3 regions of the Paraburkholderia sp. Ac-20347 genome follow, and region 3 is predicted to be linked to each of the others. Evidence: predicted binding sites of a transcription regulator. Region 3 holds the regulator's gene; each other region holds the start of a gene.
The links. The regulator LexA, encoded in region 3, represses DNA repair genes until DNA is damaged. The targets are predictions, from matches to a motif close to ACTGTATNNNNATACAGT.
Positions count from the first base shown of each region.

Region 1: dinB (DNA polymerase IV) is a predicted target of LexA. The motif match lies at 1,762-1,779, and genes of this name have one in related genera.
Region 2: G3N97_RS04975 (PA0069 family radical SAM protein) is a predicted target of LexA. The motif match lies at 1,746-1,763, and genes of this name have one in related genera.

Region 1 covers NZ_JAAGPN010000256.1:1,462-4,739, forward strand. The annotation lists gene trpS (tryptophan--tRNA ligase) at 1-446, shown strand, start outside; gene dinB (DNA polymerase IV) at 511-1,665, opposite strand; gene G3N97_RS31380 (MFS transporter) at 2,024-3,278, shown strand, end outside.
Region 2 covers NZ_JAAGPN010000015.1:15,986-19,263, reverse strand. The annotation lists gene G3N97_RS04985 (D-amino acid dehydrogenase) at 1-1,008, opposite strand, end outside; gene G3N97_RS04980 (Lrp/AsnC ligand binding domain-containing protein) at 1,188-1,676, shown strand; gene G3N97_RS04975 (PA0069 family radical SAM protein) at 1,791-3,017, shown strand; gene G3N97_RS04970 (NINE protein) at 3,051-3,278, opposite strand, start outside.
Region 3 covers NZ_JAAGPN010000106.1:20,569-23,846, forward strand. The annotation lists gene cysT (sulfate ABC transporter permease subunit CysT) at 1-224, opposite strand, end outside; gene G3N97_RS20280 (sulfate ABC transporter substrate-binding protein) at 338-1,384, opposite strand; gene lexA (transcriptional repressor LexA) at 1,653-2,303, shown strand; gene G3N97_RS20290 (hypothetical protein) at 2,367-2,726, shown strand; gene G3N97_RS20295 (DUF2939 domain-containing protein) at 2,896-3,278, shown strand, end outside.

The DNA.
Region 1 (3,278 bases), on a different contig from region 3:
GCCTGCCCGGTATCGACGGCAAGGCCAAAATGAGCAAGTCGCTCGGCAATGCCATCACGCTGGGCGCGACGCCCGATGAAATCACCAAGGCGGTGAACAATATGTACACCGACCCGAACCATCTGCGCGTGAGCGATCCGGGCCGCGTGGAAGGCAACGTGGTGTTCTCGTTCCTCGATGCATTCGAACCCGATGTGGCGAAAGTGGACGAGCTCAAGGCGCATTATCAGCGCGGCGGCCTGGGCGACAGCGTCGTGAAGCGCGTGCTCAACGAGCGCCTGCAAACGCTGATCGAACCGATTCGCACGCGTCGTCGCGAGCTGGAAGAAGATCGCGGCGAAGTCCTCGAAATTCTGCGTCGTGGCACGATGCGCGCGCGCGAAGTGGCGGCGCAGACGCTGTCCGAAGTGAAGGGCGCGCTGGGCCTGAGCTATTTCCAGAACTGAGCATGACGTGCCGCGAGCGCCGCATGAAAAGCGGTGCTCGCTTTATCGTTTCTGCTTGCTCGTTTCAGGGACCGAACGGCAATTCGCCCTGAATGGCGCCGTTAATCGGGCTGTCCGCCGAATAGCGTTCGAGCGCGCTCACGCGCACGCCAATCAGGCGGATGCGCCGATCGAGATCGATCCGTTTCAGACACGCGCCAACCGCGCGGCGAATGGCGGCAGTATCGCGCACGGCCGTCGGCAGCGAAATATCGCGCGTGACGATTTTAAAGTCCGCGAATTTGATTTTCACGCCCACCGTGCGGCCGCAATACCCTTTGCGCTCCAGATCCTGCGCAACGCGCTCGCATAGCTGCGTGAGCGCGGGCGTGAGCACGGCGCGGTCGCGCCCGACGTGCATGTCGCGCTCGAACGTGGTTTCGCGGCTCATCGATTTCGGCTCCGACGACACCACCACTTCGCGATCGTCCTCGCCATGCGAGACACGCGCGAGCCACGCCGCGTAAGTGCGGCCGAAATGCTCCTGCAAAAGCCCGAGATCGGCTTTCGCCAGATCGCCGATCGTGGCGAAACCCAGCTCCGCGAGCCGCTTGCTTGCGCGCGGCCCGATGCCGTTCACTTTCTTCGCTTCGAGCGGCCAGATGCGCGCTTCGAGGTCCGCCATCGTGAGCAGCGTGAGGCCGTCCGGCTTGTCGAGTTCGGAACCGATCTTGGCGAGCAGCTTGTTGGGCGCAATCGCGATCGAGCAGGTGAGGCCGGTTGCGTCGCGCACCGCGGCTTTGAGACGCGCGCCGATGTCGCGCGGCTCGCCTTCGACGTCGGTGAGATCGATATAGATTTCGTCGATGCCGCGATCTTCGATCTGCTCGGTGAAGGTGCGCACCGCGCTTTTGAACAGCCGCGAATAGTGGCGATAGGACTCGAAGTCGGTGGGCAGCAGAATGGCGTCGGGCGCGAGCTGCGCGGCCTTCATCATGCCCATTGCGGAAAACACGCCGAATTTGCGCGCTTCGTATGTGGACGTGGTGACCACGCCGCGCCCCACGTAGTCACGCAGACGCGCGAAGCGGCGCGTGCCGTCGGGCAGCGTCTCGGGCACGGCATTGCGCCCGCCGCCGATGACGACGGCCTTGCCGCGCAGTTCGGGATAGCGCAGCAATTCCACGGAAGCGTAGAACGCGTCCATGTCGAGGTGCGCGATGCGCCTTTCGTCTGGCATGCCTGATGTGTGAGAAATAGCGTTCGAACATTGAAGCCGCGAACGCAACGCGCTTCGAGCCAACGCCGCGCCGCGTCCGGCCGTGCGTTGCCCGTAACTGTACATTCATACAGTGTTTTTGTCACCTTGTTGGCGACTCCGCCAATGCAGCGGCAGCGCAGACAAACCGCGCGCAGTGAGGTGGAGACGTCGCGACGCAGCCTGCCCGCTATTCCTTTTATTCACCGCGCGATTAATCACGCTCGCCGCTTTGCATTCCTCGCGCACCGGGTAAGCATTCGCTAACTCGTTCGTTGTGCTGCACCCATGGGCCTCCTATAACTACGCGCTGTCATGGCCGTCATTCAAGGGGATTCCATTGAGCACGCTCGATATTGATTCAACTGTGTCGTCGCCGATTCGCTCAGCCAGCGACGTTTCACGCCTCATCAACACCAGCACCGCCCGCGCGAGTCACGCACGCGTGATCGTGTTGCTCGCGCTCGGCGGCGTTTTTCTCGATGCTTACGATCTCACCACGCTCTCGTATGGCATTCAGGACGTCGTGCGCGAATTCAACCTGACGCCCTCGCTGACCGGCATCGTCACGTCGTCGATCATGATCGGGACCATACTGGGTAGTCTCGTCGGCGGCTGGTTTACCGATCGTATCGGCCGCTATCAGGTCTTCATGGCCGACATGCTCTTCTTCGTCGTCGCGGCGATTGCCGCCGGGCTCGCGCCCAACGTCTGGGTGCTGATCGCCGCGCGTTTCGTCATGGGTCTCGGCGTGGGTATCGATTTACCCGTGGCGATGGCGTTTCTTTCCGAGTTTTCGAAATTCCAGGGCAGCGGCAATAAAGCTTCGCGGCTCGCCGCGTGGTGCCCGATGTGGTATGCGGCGTCATCGGTCTGCTTTCTGATCGTGTTCGGTCTGTATTTCTTTTTGCCGCAGGAACATGCGGGCTGGCTGTGGCGCGCCTCGCTGATCTTCGGCGCGGTGCCGGCGCTCATCATCATCGCCGTGCGCAGCCGCTTCATGAACGAGTCGCCGCTGTGGGCCGCGAATCAGGGCAAGCTCGACGACGCCGTGCGCATTCTGCGCGAATCGTACGGCATTCACGCGCATAAGGCCGACGAAGCGCCGCCCGCGAATCCGCAGCCGCCCGTGAGTTTTCGCGTGCTGTTTCAGCGCCCGTATCTGGCGCGCACGATCGTCGCGAGCGTGATGAATCTGTGCATTCCGTTCGAGTACACGGCCATTGCGTTTTTCCTGCCGTCGATTCTTTCGCAGTTTCTCGGCGCAGGCGTGTTCGAAACCATTTCGGCTTCGCTCGCGCTCAATGTGCTGTTCGCGCTCACGGGCGGCTTGCTCGGCATGCGGCTCGCGCATACGCGGCCTTCGCGGCATGTTGCGCTCGCGGGCTTCGCGTTGCAGTTCGTCGCGCTGGTGGCGCTCGCGTTGCTCGGGCATCCGCAGACGGCGCTGGGCATCGGCATTGCACTGGCCATGCTCGGCGCGTGGCTGTTCGCGGAGGGTTTCGGCCCGGGCGCGCAGATGATGATTTATCCGGCGCTCTCGTATCCGACGTCGATTCGCGGCACGGGGCTCGGTTTCGGCCGCGCGCTCACGG
Region 2 (3,278 bases), on a different contig from region 3:
GTTCACGCACATTTCGAGCGTTTCGCGGCGCGCCTGCTTGAGCGATTTGTCGAAGCCGACGATTTCCGCCATGCCGCCCACGCGGATGCGGTCGTCGAAACGCGTGATCGCGATCTTGTAGGTTTCGTCGAGCACGGTGGAGACCGGCGCGGCGTCGGCGTTGACGATCGGCGCGGTGATCGAATAACCCTTGAGCGGATACACGGGAATCTTCATGAGACCCGCGAGCATCTTCGTGGAGTACGAGCCGAGCGCGAGCACGTAGCTGTCGGCGCGCACGAGTTCGTTGCCGCATTGCACGCCCGCGATGCGGTCGCCCTGCACGGCGAGGCCGTCGATCGGCGTGTTGTAGCGGAACTTCACACCGAGTTCGGCGGCCATCGCGGCGAGGCGCGTGGTGAACAGCTGGCAGTCGCCGGTTTCGTCGCCGGGCAGACGCAGGCCGCCCGTGAGCTTGTGCGAGACGGCGGCGAGCGCGGGTTCGGCGCGGCCGAGTTCGGCGGCGCTCAGCAGTTCGTACGGCACGTTGGCGTCCTTGAGCACGGCGATGTCCTTCGCCGCGCCTTCGAATTGCTGCTGCGTGCGGAACACCTGCAGCGTGCCGCCCGTGCGGCCTTCGTACTGGATGCCGGTGTCGGCACGCAGCGCCTGCAGGCAGTCGCGGCTGTATTCGGCCAGACGCACCATGCGGCCCTTGTTCTGCGCGTAGCGCTCGGCCGTGCAGTTCTGCAGCATCTGCCACATCCATTGCAGCTGGAACTTCGTGCCGTCGAGGCGGATGGCGAGCGGCGCGTGCTTTTCGAACATCCACTTGATCGCCTTGAGCGGCACGCCCGGCGCCGCCCACGGCGCGGCGTAGCCCGGCGAGATCTGGCCGGCGTTCGCAAAACTGGTTTCGAGCGCGGGACCGGTCTCGCGATCGATCACCGTCACTTCATGGCCCGCGCGGGCAAGATACCAGGCGCTGGCCACACCGACCACACCACTGCCCAACACGACGACTCGCATAGCTGCTCCGTAGAGAGAATTGTTTGGGCTACGCGGTCTTGCCGGGACTCCGTGTGGCCGTTTTGATCGACGGCAGGGCGGATGGCATGAAAATCCGGATGTAGCCAGTAATATCGACTATGCTATTGTTGTAAGCCTAGGTTTTGTTATTGTATTTATCTGATTTTCAGGAAAAACATATGAGAACGCAGCGTCAGCCGGTCCGCGCGCTCGACCGGCTCGATCACCGCATCCTCAAGCTGCTTCAGCAGGACGGCCGCATGGCCATGAAAGACCTCGCGGAGCAGGTCGGGCTGTCGGTCACGCCGTGCATCGAGCGGGTCAAGCGCATGGAGCGCGACGGCGTCATCACGGGCTACTACGCGCGCGTGAATCCGAACGTGCTGGGCGCGGCGCTGCTGGTGTTCGTGGAGATCACGCTCGACCACAAGAGCGGCAACATGTTCGACCAGTTCCGCCGCGAGGTGCAGAAGATTCCCGAGGTGCTCGAATGCCATCTGGTGTCGGGCGACTTCGACTATCTGATCAAGGCGCGCATCGGCGAAATGGCGGACTACCGCAAGCTGCTCGGCGACATCCTGCTGCAACTGCCGGGCGCGGTGCAGTCGAAGAGCTATGTGGTGATGGAAGAGATCAAGGAGACGCTGACGATCGCGGTGGGCGAGTAGCCCGGCTCAAGCGTCGGGTTCTGGCAACCAACTCCGCCCCGTTTTTCGCACTCGACAAAGCGTCTCGATACTGTATATTTGTACAGTATCGAGACGCTTTGTTTTTGCCCCGCCGTGAACCGCAACCCTCCCGCGAACGACGCTAATCGCGCCCCCGACCCCGACGCCTGGTATCCCGTCGCGCCGCCTGCGCCGCGCAAGGGGCGCGGCGCGGTCACGAACCTGCAAGGGCGCTACGAGGTCGATCAGCGCGAGGCTTACGACGACGGCTGGCAGCACGTCGAATCGCCATCCGACGCGCGCGAGCGCAGCGATGAAGCGGGCGCGCAAATCGACGAGCAATCGGACGCGCAAGCCGGCGAGCGCGAAACGTCGGAGCCCGCGCTGCGCACGCAGATCTACGAGGAGCGCGCAAAAAGCATCCTCACGCGCAACCAGTCGCCGGACATTCCGTTCAACGTATCGCTCAATCCGTATCGCGGTTGCGAGCACGGCTGCATTTATTGTTTCGCGCGGCCCACGCACAGTTATCTGGGACTCTCACCGGGTCTCGATTTCGAGAGCCGCCTGTACGCGAAGATCAACGCGCCAGAACTGCTCGCGCGCGAACTGGCGAAACCCGGCTACGAGCCGGAGCCCATTGCGCTCGGCGTGAACACCGACGCCTGGCAGCCCGTCGAGCGCGAGCTGCGCATCACGCGGCGCGTGATCGAGGTGTTGGCGCAGCGGCAGCATCCGTTCGCAGCGATCACGAAATCGTCGCTGATCGAACGCGATCTCGATCTGCTCGCGCCGATGGCCGAGCGCCAGCAGTTCATGGCCGCCATCACCATCACCACGCTCGACGCCGACATCGCGCGCACGTTGGAGCCGCGCGCGGCCACGCCGTCGCGCCGCCTGCGCACGATCCGCACGCTCGCGCAGGCGGGCATTCCGGTGGGGGTGAGCATCGCGCCGGTGATCCCGTTCGTCACCGAACCCGACATGGAACGCGTGCTCGAAGCCTGCGCCGAAGCGGGCGCGACGAGCGCGAGCTTTATCGTGCTGCGGCTGCCTTGGGAAGTGTCGCCGCTGTTTCAGGACTGGCTCGCCGCGCATTTCCCGCAGCGCGCCGAGCGCGTGATGAGCCGCGTGCGCGACATGCGCGGCGGCAAGGATTACGAGTCGTCGTTTTCGCAGCGCATGAAGGGCACCGGGCTATGGGCCGACCTGCTCAAGCAGCGCTTTCACAACGCGGTGCGGCGGCTCGGGTTGAACGAGCGGCGTCACGGCATTCTCGACATGTCGGAGTTCGTGCGCGCGAAGGCGCGGGAACAGAAGCGCCAGCTCGATCTGTTCTGAGCGCAATGGCGCTGCGGTTACGTGAATGCCGCGTTACTGCGAAATCGCCTTGGCGGCTTCGACCTGCGATTCGAAATACGTCTGGAACGAAAGCGCGAGGCCGGTCATCAGCAGGAATGCGCCGATCAGCAGCGAGAAGATCACGACGAAGATCACGGTCCAGCCCGAGCGGCTCGCGCGCCGGCCCGCGAAGGCGGCATTGAATTGCGCGTCCCACTTCGCGTCGGGGCGCAGACCGTAGACGATCGCAGCCAGAAACGC
Region 3 (3,278 bases):
ATGAGCGCGCCGCCGAGCGCGGCGGTAAACGTCAGGCGGTACGACGCGATCACGCGCGGCGACCACACGGCGCGCACGAACTGCGCCCAGTCGAGCGTGGCGGTCTTGAGAAAGGTGGCCGCGAGCGGAATCAGCACCACGAGGCTCAGATAAGCCACGGTGATGCCGAGCGTCACGCCGAATCCCGGCAGCGCGCCTGGCTTGCGTAATCGGAACGTCGTCATGCTGGATCTCTTCACATGGGTTGCGCGTCTGTTGCGCCGAAAGGCGCGCCTCTTTGGGCGCGCCTTGTTTTTATCGTTACGTCGATACTGCTACTGCACAACCGCGACTTCGCTTATTGCGGCTGGTAGATCGAGTCGAACACGCCGCCATCCGCGAAATGCGTCTTCTGTGCGTTGGCCCAGCCGCCGAAGGTGTCGTCCACCGTGTAGAGCTTCAGCTTCGGGAACTTCGCCGTCAGCGCCGCCGGCACCTTGTCCGAACGCGGACGGTAGAAGTTCTTCGCGGCGATCTCCTGACCTTCCTCGCTATAGAGGAACTGCAGATACGCCTCGGCCTGCTTGCGCGTGCCCTTCTTGTCGACGACCTTGTCGACCACGGCAACCGGCGGCTCGGCCAGAATGCTCACCGACGGCACCACGATCTCGAACTTGTCCGGACCGAATTCCTTCAGCGACAGGAAGGCCTCGTTTTCCCAGGCGATCAGCACGTCGCCGATCCCGCGCTGCACGAAGCTCGTGGTCGCGCCGCGCGCGCCCGAATCGAGCACGCCCGCATTCTTGTAGAGCTTCGTCACGAACTCCTTGGCCTTCTGGTCGTTGCCGCCCGGCTGATGTTCGGCGTACGCCCAGGCCGCGAGGTAGTTCCAGCGCGCGCCGCCCGAGGTCTTCGGATTCGGCGTGACGATCGACACGCCCGGCTTCGTCAGATCGTCCCAGTCCTTGATGTGCTTGGGATTGCCCTTGCGCACCAGGAACACGATGGTCGACGTGTACGGCGAGGCGTTGTCGGGCAGGCGCTTTTGCCAGTCCTTCGCGACGATGCCCTTGTTGGCGAGCGCGTCGATGTCCCAGGCCAGCGCCAGCGTCACCACGTCCGCCTGCAGGCCGTCGAGCACCGAGCGCGCCTGTGCGCCCGAGCCGCCGTGCGACTGCTTGATGGTGAGCGTTTCGCCCGTCTTCGCCTTCCACTGCTTGATGAAGGCTTCGTTGATCTCCTGATACAGCTCGCGCGTCGGGTCGTACGACACGTTCAGCAGCGAGGTATCCGCGTGCGCAGCCGGCGCCATCGCCACCATCCCGACGAGCGGTGCGATGCCGATGACCAGTTTTGCAGCCAGCGAAGTCAGCCAGCCTGCGCGCCCCGTATTGCCTTGATTCATCCACTTTCTCCGTTTTGTCGTGTGGTGCAGCGATCGATGGAGGCCAGTCTAGCGATCTGCTTACATTATTAAAAATGATGTTTTTTCATTCTTTAATACGCAAAAGTGGTAAGGGCGGAGGAATCGGACGTTGGAGCGTGTTTTCGTCCGTCAGATCGCCGGGAAACGCTGCTGTGGCGGCACCCAAACGACAAAGTTCAAGTAACACTTGAAAAGCGGCGAATACTGTATAAAAATACAGTTACCTGTTCAAACATACAGTGTCGACATGACCAAACTCACCGCACGACAGCAGCAGGTTTTCGATCTGATCCGCCGCGCGATCGAGCGCACCGGCTTTCCGCCCACGCGCGCCGAGATCGCCGCCGAACTGGGCTTCAGCTCGGCCAACTCGGCGGAAGAACATCTGCGTGCGCTGGCCCGCAAAGGTGTGATCGAGCTTGCGGCGGGCGCCTCGCGCGGCATCCGTCTGATGCCCGGCCCCGACGACCTGCCGCACCAGTTCACGCTGCCGCACGCCAGCATCATGCAGCTCTCGCTGCCGCTGGTCGGCCGCGTCGCGGCAGGCAGCCCGATCCTCGCGCAGGAACATATCTCGCAGAACTACGCCTGCGACCCGGCGCTGTTCTCCAGCCGCCCCGACTATTTGTTGAAGGTGCGCGGGCTGTCGATGCGCGACGCCGGCATCCTCGACGGCGACCTGCTCGCCGTGCAGAAGAAGGCCGAAGCGAAAGACGGCCAGATCATCGTGGCGCGTCTGGGCGACGACGTCACCGTGAAGCGTCTGAAGCGCCAGCCCAACGGCATTGAACTGATCGCGGAGAACCCCGACTACGACAACATCTTCGTGCAGGCCGGCAGCGCCGACTTCGCGCTCGAAGGCATTGCCGTCGGTCTGATCCGGCCCACCGAATTCTAAGAATCCATCCGCGCCTGTCAGCGCTGGTTTTGCGCCTCGTGGCGCACTTCTCTGGAGAGAGTCATGGAACGCCTTGCCCGCCTGTTGCCCTTCCGTCAATTCGGCCGTCTGCGCCATCTGCGCGGAATCGCCTCGTGCGCAATGCGTGAAGCGCGCGCCTCAGCCGCCGCACTCAATGGCTCGCTTTTCGAGAAGCTGGAAACGCCGGAACTGCCGCCGCTGCCCTCGGCGCAGCCGGCCTTCGCTCGCGTGTCGCTGAACAGCACGCTGAATACGGAACAGCCGGACCGCCGCGCGCCGGTGCGCGTGTATCACGGTCAGTCGCGTCTCATCATGGTCGGCACGATGGACGCGGTGTGCCGCGCCATCGACCGCTGCATTGCCGAGCAGCAAAGCGATCTGGCGGCGGCGCTCGCGAAGTAAGGTGTGAAATCGGAAGGTGGGAAATAGCGTGTCGGTGGAGGTTCTTGCGGGTGTAGGGATCGTTTTGGCGCACGTGTGGTCAACACTGTGATTGAATCGCCGACTCAACCGCTCCGACTCAACCGCTATTTGAACCCTTGCGCTGCTCGTGCGGCGCGCCTGCTCTCCGATGACCGATACCGATACACCCAACCTCTCTCGCGCTCACGCCGGCAAGTCCTCGAACTGGAAGAAACCCGTCGCCATCGCCGTTGCGGCGGTGGCCGTGGTGACCGCGCTCGGTTACGGCTACGCCTCGCCGTATATCGCGCTGAATCATCTCAAGCAGGCCGCCGACGCACGCGACGCGGCCACGCTGAGCGAATACGTCGATTACCCCGCGTTGCGCGCGAGTCTCAAGCAACAGGCCGGGGAAATGCTGCAACGGCGCATTCAGGCCGAGCACAGCAGCAATCCGCTGCTGCTGTTCGGCGCGGTGATCGGCTCGGCGCTGATTGGCCCGCTCGTCGACGCCTACGCCACGCCCGAAGGCGTGGCCGCGCTGCTCAACGG